2 regions of the Ligilactobacillus sp. LYQ139 genome follow, and region 2 is predicted to be linked to the other one. Evidence: predicted binding sites of a transcription regulator. Region 2 holds the regulator's gene; the other holds the start of a gene.
What was found. Region 2 encodes LexA, which represses DNA repair genes until DNA is damaged. Its sites were predicted from a motif close to CNAACANNTGTTNG; they were not measured.

Region 1: uvrB (excinuclease ABC subunit UvrB) is a predicted target of LexA. The motif match lies at 3,448-3,461, and genes of this name have one in related genera.

What each region holds. Positions count from the first base shown of each region.
Region 1 is NZ_JBJFZW010000003.1:142,534-150,359, forward strand. Features, by position in the region: gene ACI3E1_RS04195 (hypothetical protein) at 1-524, shown strand, start outside; gene ACI3E1_RS04200 (DUF4176 domain-containing protein) at 556-864, shown strand; gene ACI3E1_RS04205 (hypothetical protein) at 864-1,148, shown strand; gene ACI3E1_RS04210 (DUF4176 domain-containing protein) at 1,739-1,882, shown strand; gene ACI3E1_RS04215 (hypothetical protein) at 2,155-2,499, shown strand; gene ACI3E1_RS04220 (DUF2922 domain-containing protein) at 2,816-3,061, opposite strand; gene ACI3E1_RS04225 (DUF1659 domain-containing protein) at 3,094-3,303, opposite strand; gene uvrB (excinuclease ABC subunit UvrB) at 3,513-5,516, shown strand; gene uvrA (excinuclease ABC subunit UvrA) at 5,532-7,826, shown strand, end outside.
Region 2 is NZ_JBJFZW010000002.1:213,823-221,648, forward strand. Features, by position in the region: gene ACI3E1_RS03175 (GIY-YIG nuclease family protein) at 105-392, opposite strand; gene ACI3E1_RS03180 (tRNA1(Val) (adenine(37)-N6)-methyltransferase) at 376-1,134, opposite strand; gene ACI3E1_RS03185 (lysophospholipid acyltransferase family protein) at 1,238-1,867, shown strand; gene ACI3E1_RS03190 (YneF family protein) at 2,020-2,247, opposite strand; gene ACI3E1_RS03195 (DUF896 domain-containing protein) at 2,323-2,583, opposite strand; gene lexA (transcriptional repressor LexA) at 2,734-3,357, shown strand; gene ACI3E1_RS03205 (YbhB/YbcL family Raf kinase inhibitor-like protein) at 3,375-3,884, shown strand; gene recN (DNA repair protein RecN) at 3,972-5,639, opposite strand; gene ACI3E1_RS03215 (arginine repressor) at 5,643-6,101, opposite strand; gene ACI3E1_RS03220 (TlyA family RNA methyltransferase) at 6,110-6,922, opposite strand; gene ACI3E1_RS03225 (polyprenyl synthetase family protein) at 6,919-7,821, opposite strand; gene ACI3E1_RS03230 (exodeoxyribonuclease VII small subunit) at 7,808-7,826, opposite strand, start outside.

The DNA of each region.
Region 1 (7,826 bases), on a different contig from region 2:
AAGCACGGTTTTTGAGATACGGTATCTTAAAGGCGCATGAAGAACATCATGACGGAAAAGGTTATAAGACATTAATTTGCTACGATAAGCAGGAACATTGCTTCGTGCGTTTAAAGCACGATTTTATGGCATCTCGAGGGTTAGCTTTTTTGGGATTAGTAGCAATCGGAAGTCCTTTTGTAAATCTTTTATCTAAGGTGAAAATAACATTTCATTGGTGGATGATTGTCCCGGTAATTTTATTCAGTTTAGTTAGTTATGAGTTTAAACGGCGTAATGATGCTGAACAGTTTGAGCGAATAGATGCAAGCGATAAAGTAATTAATGCAAATGTTGTCTATGTTTTGTTGTATTTTTTGGGAGTTATTCCATTCAGTATATTTCTTCTCTGGTTGGGCGCAGACCAGTTTCCTAATTATGATTTTTGGGGAATTTTGCTTGTCTTTTGGGTTATATGGCTTAACATTATATATCTTTGCATCATAATAGAAGGGCTTTATGTGCGTACTCATTATGTAAAGTAAGAATATACACGTATAAAAAGGAGGGTTCTCATTGCTACCGATTGGCTCAATTGTAAAAACAAAGTTTTCAAAGAATGATTCAAAACTAATAATTGTATCAATCATGCCAGAAAGTACCATGTCTGGCGAGAAAGGTTATTACGATTACGGCGCATTCCTATATCCAATAGGACAAATGGGGGATGAGATGGCGTTTTTCAATGACGATGACGTTACTGAAGTGGTCTACAAGGGGTATGACGACAATCAATGGCGTAAATTTGACGAGTATGTGGTCGGTCAAATTAATAAGAGAGAGATTAAGATTCCCCATTTAACTGCAAAGGAACGTGAGGAATAGTGTTTTACCAGTCGGATATGGAAGATAGTGGCAAATATGCTCTAAAAAGGACAGGAATAACATTATTATTTGCTGAGGAAGTTCACGAAGGTGAAGGATTACGAAAATCTCTTGAACTAACTGCATTAAAGACTGTGGTGGATGGTGCAATTGATTTTGGAGTTGATTCTTTTTTCTCAGCATTCGATGAATTTCTTGGCCCGGTTGAAACGATTGCTAGAATATATATTTCAAGTAAACTAGATGACAAAATTAATAAGGTAATAGATAGATACGTGGGGTGAAAGGTTTTGAAGAGGGGAAACTACGATAGGCCGCGAATTTTACGCTATGGTTTTCTGAAAGCACATGAGGAACATCATGATGGTAAAGGACATAAAACATTAATTTGCTATGACAAACAAGAACATTGCTTTGTACGGCTAAAACACGATTTCATTTCAAATCGTGGAGTTACTTTTGTAATGGGAGTAATGTGTACTCTTCCGTTTTTTAATTCGTTTACTAACTGGTTAAGTGGATTTCATCTAACGTTTCATTGGTGGATGTGGTTGATTGCAATTATTATTGGTTTACTAGGTTACGAAGCTAATAGACGGAACGATGCAACTCAGTTCGAGAAAATTGAACCAAACGAGGAAGTTATTAATTCTCATGTTAAATATTGTTTACTGTTTGTTTTAGGATATATTCCGTTGGATTTAGTACTACTATCTACAATTCATTGGGGCCAATATCCATATTTGCAATTAGATGATGTTATGATGATTTTTATGATTGTATATGTGAATACTATGCTGTTATACCTTATACTAGAGGGTCTTTATGTACGTATTCGTTATGTAAGGTAAATATATAAAAAGGGATGTTTTCAATGTTACCGATTGGCTCGGTTGTGAAAACAAAATTTTCAAAAAACAATTCAAAATTAATAATTGTATCAATCATGCCAGAAAGTACTATATCTGGGGAAAAGGGTCATTATGATTACGGTGCATTCTTGTATCCTATAAGATAGATGGGGGATGAGATGCCGTTTTTCAATAAGGATGATTTTACTAAAATGGTCACACAAAAATATCGGTTGGAAATCCAGTTAATCACGTAGAGCAATTAATCGGGGAATGCGTGGCATTGGATATGGACGAAAGTGCTGGGATATGATATTAAAATAGGATTGCATTATTTTTTACCGAGGAATCTAAATTTCACATTTTATGTTCAATTTGACCTCGCATAAATTATTTGAATTGATAGACTGGTTTTGTTCGGTAACCCAAGGAGGAGCCAATGAAACCAGTCCATTTTGAATATGTATTGTCTTCGTCGCGGGAACGGGTTATCCATGCAGCCTTGCACCGGCTTCACCTTACTCCGGGGAGTCCGCTTTATGAAGATCTTTTCGTGGAGGGGCAGTTGCTTTTCGCGGCGGCCTACGCCGACTATTGCGCCCGGTTTACCGCTCAAGACGAACACCAGATTATTATGTATGCCAGCCAGCGCATCCGGTGGGGATTAATCGATTATCTCCGGCGGGAACGGCGTCACCAAAAAACCGTCAATTACGGTCTAATCCCCGCCGCAGTAGGGGGGGGGGGGCAGCGCGCACCTGGTAACTCATTTTCTACCGGCTGAAACAATTGAAGCTCAGCAGCTTCTTAACCAGGTTTTGCAGGAGGCTTCTACCGGAGAGCGCATCTTTTTAATCGGACGTTTGACCCGTAATTTATCGGTTAGGGAGATTGCCTGCGAGGCCGGGGTGGCCCCCGGTACGGTTTACCGGTGGCGTCGACAGTTATGGGCGCGGATGATGCGGCTGCGGGGTGAGACGTAAAGGGTTTGGGGGCCAGGAGCCGGGCACACTGGGCGTAATTAAGAAACAGAATATAATTTTTTCAAAATAAAATGGGGATGGTTGTAACCATCCCCATTTGTTCGGTAACCAGTGTGCTTAGTGTGTCACTGGTGCTGTTTTCTCTTCCTTGAAGAGTGATGCAGCCGTCGTATCGACGTACTCTGCGGCCACTGGGTGTGCCAGCAGTTCACTGCCATCCGCAGCAACAAAAAGTTTAAGTCCGCTCAATTGGTCCATGATCTGGTGAACGGTATCCTTATCATGGGCGGTGGTGACGTTGGTGAGCCGAACGCGACGTGTTTTTCCCTGGCTATCCCGGAACGTGAGGTTCAGTACTTTCATTTAAATTCCCCCTTTCAGTGGTGCGGTGGTGACTACTGAACCGCAATCGTGCGGTTCCCTGTCAACATGATTGTCTTAACCGGTTCATCGGTTAGCTGACTAATCAGTTTAGCAAACTGCTGAATGGTCTGATCGGTCGCCGTGGGGTTGACGTTGTTAAACGCCCGCTGGCGTAACCGGGCACTGTCCTTGACGGTGCATCCCAGCCGGATACTGAGTTTATTCCAATGATCGTTATTCATGGTGCTTCCTCCTGGTGATTATTTTGTAAGCTTACACTCTTAATAACGAAGCAGCCGGTAATTTTTGACGGGGAAGAAAATATTTCGTTAAAAAAAGAAGGGGAGGTGGTAATCCGGGACGCGGTTTGCGTAGTCGGTGTGATGCGAAAGTATGTTCGGCGTGGTAGAATAGAATTACTTTAAGTTAGTACGAATGGAGGGAAGTGCGCATGATTGAACGGCAGGCGGACCGCCAGTTTGAGTTGGTGTCCAAGTACCGCCCGACGGGGGACCAACCCCAGGCTATTCAGCAGTTGACAGCGGGAATTCAAGCCGGAACGAAGGAACAGATTCTTCTGGGGGCGACCGGGACGGGGAAGACCTTCACGATTTCTAATGTGATTGCGCAGGCTAATAAGCCAACGCTGGTGTTAGCCCATAATAAGACGCTGGCCGGACAGTTGTATAGCGAGTTTAAGCAGTTCTTTCCGCACAATGCGGTTGAATACTTCGTTAGTTATTATGATTTTTACCAACCGGAAGCGTATGTTCCGTCCAGTGACACGTACATTGAGAAGGATTCCAGCATTAACGATGAGATTGATAAGCTCCGGCATTCTGCGACGAGTTCGTTGTTGGAGCGCAACGACGTAATTGTGGTGGCATCGGTCTCCTCCATCTTTGGGTTGGGGGATCCGGTGGAATACCAGAAACACGTGATTTCCCTGCGGGTTGGGCAGCAACTTGAGCGGGATGATTTGTTACGTGCGTTGGTTGATATTCAGTACGACCGTAACGACATTGACTTTCAACGGGGGCGGTTCCGGGTACACGGTGATGTCGTCGAGGTATTCCCGGCGTCCCATGATGAGCGGGCGTTGCGGATTGAATTTTTCGGGGACGAAATTGACCGGATGCGTGAAATTGATCCGCTGACCGGTGAGGTGTTTGGTGACCGCGATCACGTGGCCATCTTCCCGGCATCCCATTTCATGATTGATGGGGTGCACCTGGATGCGGGGATCAAAGCTATCCAGCAGGAACTCGAAGAGCGGGAGACTTACTTTGAAAAGGAGGGGAAACTGCTGGAAGCCCAACGCCTCAAGCAGCGGACCACCTATGATATTGAGATGTTGCGCGAGATGGGGTACTGTCCGGGGATTGAGAACTACTCAGCACCATTGGAAGGCCGAAAACACGGTCAACCACCGCACACGTTGCTGGACTTTTTCCCGGATGATTTTCTGATTGTGGTCGACGAGTCCCACGTGACGATGCCGCAGGTGCGCGGGATGTACAACGGCGACCTTGCGCGCAAGCAGGTGTTGGTGGATTACGGGTTCCGCTTACCTAGTGCGGTGGATAACCGGCCGTTAAAGCTTAACGAGTTTGAACAGCACGTCCACCAGATTATCTATATGTCTGCAACACCCGGGCCGTACGAGCTAGACCGAACCACCCACGTGGCCGAACAGATTATTCGGCCAACGGGGTTACTGGACCCCAAGGTTGAGGTGCGGCCGGTAATGGGCCAGATGGATAACCTCGTGGGGGAAATTAATAAGCGCGTTGACCTGAACGAGCGCGTGTTTGTCACGACCCTTACTAAGAAGATGGCCGAGGATTTGACGGATTACCTTAAAGACCTAGGAATTAAGGTGAAGTACCTCCATTCGGATATTAAAACGCTGGAGCGGACGAAGATTATCCGCGACCTGCGACTCGGCAAGTTTGATGTCTTGGTCGGAATTAACCTCCTGCGGGAGGGGATTGACGTGCCGGAGGTTTCCCTGGTGGCTATCCTGGACGCTGACAAGGAAGGCTTTTTGCGTAACGAACGCTCGTTGATTCAGACGATTGGGCGGGCGGCCCGAAACGAGCACGGTCACGTCATCATGTACGCGGACGAGGTAACGGCGTCGATGCGGGCGGCCATTGATGAAACGAAGCGGCGGCGGACCCTCCAGCAGCAATACAACCAAGAACATCACATTACACCGCACACGATTAAGAAGAAGATTAGGGCGGCTATTTCAGTGACGAACGGGACACCGGAAAATACGGATGAACCCGAAAACGAGGTTGAGTTTAGCAAGATGAGCCGGGCCGAGCAGCACGAGTTGATTAACAACTTAAAGCAGCAGATGCAGCGGGCGGCCAAGGAACTAAACTACGAGGAAGCCGCGACGCTCCGGGATACGATTATGGAATTGAAATTACAGATTGGTGAGTAAACGGAAGGTGAAAGTGTGGGACAGAATAAGATTGTGATTCACGGAGCGCGGGAACATAACTTGAAAAACATTGACGTTACGATTCCTAAGAACAAGTTAGTGGTGGTAACGGGATTATCCGGCTCCGGAAAGAGTTCACTGGCATTTGACACGTTGTATGCGGAGGGGCGCCGTCGGTACGTGGAAAGTTTGTCGGCGTACGCCCGCCAGTTTTTGGGGCAGACCAGTAAACCCGACGTGGATGCGATTGACGGGCTCTCACCAGCCATCTCCATTGATCAGAAAACGACGTCCCATAATCCGCGTTCAACGGTTGGCACGGTGACGGAAATTAATGATTACCTGCGGTTATTATGGGCCCGGGTCGGCACGCCGGTTTGTCCGCACGATGGTCACGTGATTACGCGGCAATCCCCCCAGCAGATGGTTGAACGAATTCTGCAGTTACCGGAGCGAACCAAGCTCCAACTGTTGGCGCCGGTGGTGCGGGACAAGAAGGGGCAACACAAGCAGGTATTAGCTAAGATTCGCCGGGCCGGGTTTGTCCGGGTAATGGTCGACGGGGAACGTTACGACCTGGATGAGGTGCCAGCACTTGAAAAGAATAAGAAGCACGCCATTGCGGTGATTGTTGACCGGATTATTGTCAAACCGGGGATCCGGTCCCGGCTCTTTGATTCAGTGGAGGCGGCCCTCAAACTAACCCATGGGTTTATGACGGTCGACGTGATCGGTGGTGCTCCTTTGCAGTTTTCCGAAAATTTTGCCTGCCCATACTGCGGGTTTACGATTGGGGAGCTTGAGCCGCGCTTGTTTTCGTTTAACGCACCGTACGGGGCTTGCCCGGCGTGTGACGGGTTAGGCCATAAGATTGAGGTTGATCCTGATTTAGTTGTTCCAGATAAGCGTTTGTCGCTTGAAGAAGGCGCGGTAGCTCCGTGGAACTCTGCAACGGCGCAGTACTACCCGACGATGTTGCGGCAGGCCTGCCGGCAGTTTGGCATTCCCTTAGACGTGCCGTTTGAAAAGCTTAGTAAAGCTGATCAGCACACCGTTTTGTACGGGGCCGGGGAGCGGCAGTTCCACTTCCAGTTCCAAGGAAGTGAAATGGGCGGCGCCCGCGACCTTGATATGCAGTTTGAGGGGGTTATCCCCAATGTTGATCGGCGCTACCATAGTAGCGGTAGCGACTTCACCCGCGAACTGTTGCGCAAGTACATGACGACACTTCCCTGTCAGCAGTGTCACGGGTACCGGCTTAACGAGCGGGCGTTGGCCGTGCAGGTTGGCGGCAAAAACATTGGTGAGGCTACGGAACTACCGGTGGTGGCCGCAGCGAAGTTCTTTAGCGGGTTGACCTTTAATGCGCAGGCCGAACAGATTGCCCGGCCGATTCTCAAGGAGATCAACGATCGGTTGACGTTTTTAAATAACGTCGGGTTGGATTACCTGACACTCAGCCGGTCGGCGCGGACGCTTTCTGGGGGTGAGGCCCAGCGGATTCGGCTGGCAACCCAGATTGGGTCCAACCTGTCCGGGGTAATGTATGTTCTGGACGAACCGTCAATTGGCCTTCACCAGCGGGATAACGGTCGGTTAATCAGATCACTCCAGCAGATGCGTGATCTGGGGAACACCTTAATTGTTGTGGAGCACGACGAAGAAACGATGCGGGCGGCTGATTATCTGATTGACATTGGTCCCGGCGCGGGCGCTAATGGGGGACAGGTTATGGCAGCTGGGACTCCCAAGCAGGTGGCCCGGAGCCGGAAGTCCCTCACCGGGCAGTACTTGTCCGGGAAGAAGGTTATCCCGGTACCGGCAACCCGTCGTGAAGGAAACGGACATGCCGTTACGGTTTACGGGGCGGCGGCGAATAACCTTAAGCAGATTGACGTGGCGTTTCCGCTCGGAAAGTTTATCGCGGTGACGGGTGTATCGGGCTCCGGAAAATCCACGCTGGTTAACCTGATTTTAAAGCGGGCACTAGCGCAGAAGTTAAATAACAGTTTGGTTAAACCAGGAGCCTACCGGAAGATTACGGGGGTTGAGCACCTCGAGAAGGTCATTGATATTGACCAAACCCCGATTGGGCGGACGCCGCGGAGTAACCCGGCCACGTATACCGGGGTGTTTGATGACATTCGCGGGTTGTTTGCGACGACTAACGCCGCTAAGATGCGCGGGTACGGGAAGGGCCGCTTTAGCTTTAATGTTAAGGGGGGCCGGTGTGAGGCGTGTCACGGGGATGGCATTATTAAGATTGAGATGAACTTCCTGCCGGACGTGTACGTGCCGTGTGAGGTCTGT
Region 2 (7,826 bases):
CGAAGACAAGGACTCATCCGAGCACCCCCGCTTTCATCCACCGGAGTGTAAACTAGCGTTGCCGAACAACGCCTTTTTTAGTCTACCGGATTTGTTCCCAAAATTCAACGCCTTTCGGAAACAATTACGCCATGTTGGCGTAAAAAACACACTTTTGCGTGGCGGGATTGATGTTTGAACGCATACTCCGCTTTTAAGGCTGCTGATTTAGTTGAATATTCCTCAGAATAAATCATCTTTACCGGTCGCCGGGTACGGGTATACTTGGCCCCCCGTCCGCTGTTATGCATAGCAAGCCGATGTTTTTTGTCCGTCGTAAACCCACCGTACAGCGTCTGGTCGGCGCACAGCAGGACGTAAAAGTAATATTTTTGTTCACTGGTGGGCGTCACCGTACAACATCTCCCTCACTGCTGGCGTATACTGCCCGTCCTTCCCGTAAGTTAGCACTGGTGGTTCAAACCGCATGCCTCCCGGACGGCCATCCTTAATCCCTTCGACCAGCACAATGTTGGCGTCCCGGCCCGCCTTCGGGTAAACCAACCGTACCCGTTTAGGCGCAAGTCGGTATTCTCTCATCAGCATAATCAATTCACCTAGTCTGTCCGGTCGATGCACCAAATAAGCATGCCCATTTGTTTTTAAAAGCCCACTAGTTATTCGAATAACCTGCTCAAGGGTTACCGTTAACTCGTGACGAGCAACGGCAAGGTACCGGTTGGGGTTTTTCTTACTTGCCGGGGTTACCGGAAAGTACGGGGGATTACACGTAACCGTATCTACCGAATCCTTAGGAATCCGCGTAAACGCATCATTCAGGTCTAACGTTAATACCCGCATCCGGTTTTCTAAATTATTTAGCAAAACACTGCGCCGGGCCATATCAGCTAACCGGGGCTGAAGCTCAACAGCAGTAATGGTGGCCCGGGTTTTTGCTGATAAAAACAGTCCCACTGCGCCGTTCCCCGCGCAGAGGTCAACAACTTGCCCGGTTCTTTTCAGTATAGGGCGGGCAAAGTCCGCTAGAAGCACCGCGTCAAGGGAAAACGAAAAAACACTTGGGCTTTGAATAATTCGAATGTCGTGGGCATATAACTGATCAATCCGCTCATCTGACTGTAACCTTACCTGCACTACTTCCCCTCCGTTTCACCAGTTCCTTCTTGCACCCGGTACAAAAATCCGGCATACTAGTCATGATTTAATTTTACCATTACATGCGAAAGGAATGACCACCGTGTTTTTCTCGTTTATCCGTTTTATCGGAACCACGTTTCTCCGAATCATTAACGGAGCACCCCGCGTTTTAAATAAAGAATGCCTTCCTGAGGGAAACTACATTCTTGTTGCTCCGCACCGCGCCTGGTTTGACATGGTCTACCTCTCATGGGCAGCAACCCCTAAACAATTTTGCTACATGGCCAAGAAGGAGCTCTTCAAAAACCCACTCTTGCGTTGGTTGATTACCCACCTCAACGCCTTTCCGGTTGACCGGAGTAAACCAGGCATGAAGGCAATTAAAACCCCCGTTAAGTGGCTGAAAGAACGGGATATCTCCCTCATTATGTTTCCGTCCGGAACCCGTCACTCCCAAAAGTTAAAGGGTGGCGTACTTCTCATCGCCAAAATGGCCAACGTCCCAATTGTCCCCGCCGTTTACCAAGGCCCCCTCACATTCCGGGACATATTAAAACGCCACAAATCAACCATTGCGTTTGGTAACCCGATCACCGTTGGGCAAGGACGCCTTAGTAAAGACAAACAAGCTCTGATCCTTGAACAAATGAATACTGCTTTCCAGCAGCTTGATAACCAAATCGATCCAAATTATGTTTACCAGGATCCCACTAAAACTAAAAAACAATGATCAAATGTGAATAAAAATAAAGGGGTTGGGGCGTTAAGCCCTAACCTCTTTACTTCTGATGGATAACCTAGTGCCAAAATAAACGGGCTGAATTGACTCGCTGCTTTACGATTTTCCCTATACCCGTTTTCTTCGCCCCTACATCCCGATAATTAGTTTTGCTTCTTGTAGCTGGCCTTCATTGCTGTCATCATTTGGTGCAATTTCTTTTCTGACGGGCGTTGTCCCATCTGAACCATCATCGTCCGTAACATTTGCTCGTTAAACGGCGGGTTATTTTTGAAGTAATTTTCCATGTATTTCCGGGTAAAAAAGAAGCCCCCTACAAATCCGCCAACTACGCCAATTACTACAATTAGAATCCATATCCCTGTTGACATCCTAAAATTCCCCTTTCTAAACTTTCACCTAACAATTCTACATAATAATAAGAAGCGGAGCAACACCCGCTTCACTTAATCGTCCCGGAGCCCGCGGTCCCGCTGAATCTGCTTAACCTTTTCGGGCGTGACCTCTTTTCCGTTTTTATCATATACCTGTAACATTTCAACCTGACTCCGAAAGTTTGCGCGAAACCGTGCTAGGTAATCTTCCCGCAGTCGTTTTTGTTCAGCCTGCTCCTCTACGGTAAGCCCCGTCGCCTTTTTCTTCCGGGCTAATTCATTAATCCGATCAATTAAGTCCTGCGGAATCTTCCCCTGTCGTTCATCTGCCACTGTCCACTCCTCCTTTGTTTACACATTTATCACCATTTATTTTACCGAAAACCGCGGAGTGGTACAAGCATGGTGCGAACATCCGTTTGCACCACAGCGTTCTTCTATGGTATCCTAGCGATAGAGAGTACTTATTATAGGAGTTATAAAATGTCTCAACCAACCGAAAAGCGGCAGATTGCCGTCTTACGCTATATCTATGATCACGTTAATGAACAGGGGTACCCGCCAACCGTACGAGAAATTTGTCAGGCTGTTAGCCTCTCGTCAACTTCAACCGTTCACGGCCACCTTGCTCGTCTTGAAAAGAAGGGTTATCTTCAGCGGGATCCTACTAAACCCCGGGCCATTGAAGTTACCGTTGCTGGAAAAGAAGTATTAGGAATTCGCCCCCACGCTAAACAAATTCCAGTAATTGGAACCGTTACGGCGGGGCAACCAATCTTAGCAATCGAAGATACGGATGAGTTTTTCCCGCTTCCCCCGGAATTTAGTTCCGCCGAAGACCTGTTTATGCTAACAATTCGTGGTGAGAGTATGATAAAAGCGGGGATTCTTGACGGAGATAAGGTAATTGTACGCAAGCAACGTTTTGCTGATAACGGCGATATTATTATTGCCATGACAGCCGAAAACGAAGCAACGTGCAAACGGTTCTTTAAAGAAAAGGATCATATCCGGCTACAGCCTGAGAATGATACCATGGCACCGATTATTCTTCCTGACATTACCATTCTCGGAAAAGTTATCGGTCTTTATCGTAATACAATTTAATTATTGGGGGACTTCATATGAAAATTACAGTTCCACTCGTTAACGGGCATCTTGCTGACCGGTTTGGAAGCCGAGCGCCCCAAACAGACCAAGTTGCTAATCATCCGGTACGGTCGTTTCCGGTAACATTTACCGGTTTCCCAAAAACAACCAAAACGCTGGCCCTTACCCTTGTTGACTATGATTCTATTCCCGTATGTGGGTTTGCTTGGATCCACTGGACCCTTGCCAATCTTCCCGCAACAACTCCTGTATTGCCCGAAGATGCAAGCCGACAACTCGCTGCCCAGTTCATTCAGGGAAAGAATAGTAATGCCAGTAGGTTTGTGACTGCCCCATCAGAAATTTGCCAAGGATATACGGGACCGCGACCACCGCACGGCGTTCATGACTACCTTCTTACAGGATATGCGCTGGACACATTCCTCCCCCTCCCACAAGGATACTGGATGAATGAATTACTGCACGCCATGGAGGGCCACGTCCTTGACACCGCCCGGATACCTCTTCCATATTCTGCTGATTAACCCCAAACGAAAGAAGCGAGCATAATAAAAAGAGCAACGGGAGGGACAGTAAGTCCCTCCCGTTGCTCTTTTTACATAACTATTTTCTTACTCTTTTTGCATTGCTGACAGCATTTCCTGCGCATGTTTCTGGGTTAATGGTGTCACCGTGCTCCCAGCTAACATCCGGGCAATCTCATCAACCCGCTGCGCATCGTTTAACACTGTTAGGTGCGTGGTTGTACGCCCTGCCCGCACCATTTTTTCAATGTAATAGTGATGCTGCGCAATTGATGCCACCTGAGGCAAATGAGTAATACAAAGTACCTGCGAATTAGTGGCAATCTGGTAAATTTTTTCAGCAATCGCCTGCGCTACCCGGCCGCTTACTCCGGTATCCACCTCATCAAAAATGATACTGGTAACGTTTTTCCGGTGTGCAAAAATTGTCTTTAACGCCAGCATTATCCGGGACAACTCTCCACCCGAAGCAATTTTCGCCAGCGGACCAATTTCTTCCCCTGGATTAGTCTGAACGTAAAATTCAACCCCATCCTGACCGTTAAATGTTAGCTTTTCTTTACTAAAACGGACTTTAAAAATAACCTTGTTCATGTACAACGCCGCCAATTCAACATGGATCGCCTGTTCAAGTCGCTGGGCCGCTTTTTTCCGGGCAGTAGTCAGTTGGTCTGCAAGGGTTTGCGCCTTTTTCTTAATGGATTGCACGCCTCGCTCAAGGGACTGAAGGTCAGCATCCTCTCCTTGCATCGTCGTAAGCTCCCGCTTAATTTTCTCGTAATGTTCTAACACAGCCGCAATTGAGTCACCATATTTCCGCTTTAATTGGTGGATTACTTCCAAACGCTGTTCAATTTCATCAAGGCGGCCTTCGTCCCATGCCGAATTATCACGTTCATCCGCAATATCCCGCTCGACGTCCTGCAGGCTATAAAACGCCGCACCGACTGTTTCGCTAATCTGCGTTAACCGGTCGCTATACTGGGCCACCTGCTCTAGCTCATCCATTGCCGTCCCCAAATGGCCGAGGACATCTGCCTGACCGTTAAGTAACTGATAACTATGCTCAAGCGCATCGTGAATCGCCTGGTAGTTAACAAGGCGCTCCTTTTCAGCAGCCAATTCCTCCTCTTCGCCTGGTTTTAAGTGGGCTGCTTCAATTTCCTTTACTTGAAAATCAAGCATATCAAGTCGTTGGGCCCACGCTTGTTCATCCTTTTTTCGCTGGTTAAGGGCCTGCTGTTGTTGCTCATAATCCTTATAGACAGCCTGGTAACGCTCCCGGAGTGTGTTCGTTTCCTGCGCATACTCGTCAAGCAATCCTAAGTGTGTCTCGGGTCGCATCAGCTCTTGGTGTTCATTTTGGCCGTGAATATCAATCAAACGTTCCCCGACCGCTCGTAACGTTGCCAAATTTACCAGGGTCCCGTTCACACGACATACGTTCCGGCCCGCCCGGGTAAGGTTTCTTTCAAGGAGAATTTCACCGTCATTAACAGAAATTCCCCTGTCCGTTAACTCTTGAACAACCGGTGCATCTACTGGGACAACAAAAAGACCACGTAAAACCGCCCTTTGAGCCCCTTTCCTAATAAATTCGCTAAGGCCCCGTCCCCCAGCAAGAAGCCCAAGGGCATCAATGATAATGGATTTCCCTGCTCCTGTTTCTCCTGTAAGCACGGTCATTTGGTCATAAAAAGTAACGTTTAACTGCTCAATAATCGCAAAATCATGAATTTCTAACTCCTGGAGCATGCCCTACACCTCCTTACTCCAAGCCATAACCTGATCCGCAAACTGCTTAGCGACCGCCGGATTATTCATAAATACCACCACCATAGCATCGTTTGCTAATGCTGCAAAAACCGTTGGAAACTGCGCTTGCTCAATTAAATGCGCTAACGCCGGGCCATTTCCGGGGAGAACCTGGAGGGCACACATTGAGTCGTGCACCCGAATTCCCACCAAAGCCCCCCGAACCGTTCGTTCAAGGCGAGGTAAGACGGGGGAACCTTCTGCTGTTGGAAGCCGGTAATATCCAACTCCCGCCGCGTTCGTCGCCTTTTCAACCCGGAGTGCAGTTAAATCCCGGGACACCGTCGCCTGCGTAACGTGAATTCCCTGGTGTGCAAGGGCCGTAACAATTTCTGCTTGGTTGTGGTACTGCCCATCCTGCAATAACCGTTTTACGGCTTGTTGCCGTGCCTGACGTTGCATTCAATCACCTACTTTAACGTTGCGTGTGCCTGTTTCACAACAGCCACCGGATCAATTGCAGGATCAATGGTTGCGGTGGTCGCCGTTGCTTGTAAATCAACCAAAAACTCGATATTCCCGTGCCCCCCAGTAATCGGGGAAAAGTCCAGGTGGCACACGTTAAATCCCGCTTCCGTTGCCATAACCATTACATGCTGGAGCACATCACAATGAACAGCTGGCTCACGAACAATTCCGTGTTTTCCAACCCGATCACGCCCTGCTTCAAACTGGGGCTTAATTAACGCTACCACGTGTCCCCCATCCTTAATAATTGCGTGCAGCGGGGGAAGAATTAACCCCAACGAAATAAATGAAACGTCAATTGAAGCAAATTCCGGTTGCCCGTGGGTAAAATCAGCAGGTTTACTGTACCGAAAATTGGTATTTTCCATAACAACAACCCGGGGATCCTGCCGCAGTTGCCACACCAGTTGGTTGGTTCCCACATCAAGGGCATAACTAAGTTGCGCCCCTTTTTGGAGCATCACATCCGTAAACCCTCCCGTGGACGAACCAATGTCAAGCACCGTTCGGTTACGGACACTAAGGTGAAAAACCTTCAACGCCTTAGCGAGCTTGAGCCCCCCCCGACTAACGTATGGCATTTTAGTTCCCTTAAAATGAAGTTTCGTTGTCGGGTCAATTTTCACTCCTGGTTTATCAAGGCGTTCTTCATTCGCTCCTAAAATTTCACCGGCCATCACCGCACGCTTGGCTTGCTCGCGCGTTGCAAACAGTCCCTGTTTAACTAATAAAACATCAACCCGTTCCTTCGTCATTGCACCTCATCCTCAAAATACCGCAGCATTTCGCCAAGTAACGTTCCGTCAAGACCAACCCGTTCCATTTGCCGGACACAACGCCGAGCCGCCATTACCGCTATGGTTAATTGTTCCCGCGCACCGGCCATACCAAGTAATCCCGGGTAAGTATTTTTATGAGCAATAGCATCCTTATTTACTGCCTTTCCCAATTGCTCCTGTGTCCCGGTGACATCAAGAATATCATCATAAATCTGAAAAGCTAGCCCAAAGTGTGCCCCATATTCACTTATCAAATCAATTACCGCCCGGGATTGGTCACTTAAAACCGCTCCCGCATAGCACGCATATTTAATTAGGACTCCGGTTTTCCCCCGGTGCAACCGCTGTAATTGTGGGAGTGTTAATTTTTTACCGGTATTAGTCACATCAAGCGTTTGTCCTGCTACCATTCCTTCAGGTCCAGCTGCCCGGGCCAACGCACTGACAAGCTTCGTTGTAGTAACAGTTGGTAATTCCGCCCGAGTAACTAAGTCAAAAGCCGCTGTTAGTAACCCATCACCTGCCAAAATTGCAACCGCTTCACCAAATTTTTTATGGCTTGTCGGTTGTCCCCGCCGTAAATCATCATTATCCATTGCGGGCAAATCATCGTGAATTAGCGAATACGTATGCAATAATTCAAGGCTAGCCGCAACCTGTAAGGCGGCTTTATCCGCCCGCTGACCGCAACTTACCGCGGTTGCAAGTACTAACAAGGGGCGGATACGCTTTCCTCCAGCCATCACGGAATACTTCATTGCATCTCGGAGCTGAGCAGGAGCTGCTAATCCGTCTAAGTACGTGGTTAAGGTTTCGTCAATGAGCGGTAACATTTGCTGCTCAAAATTCATTAGAACGCTACTACTTTGCATCATGGTAC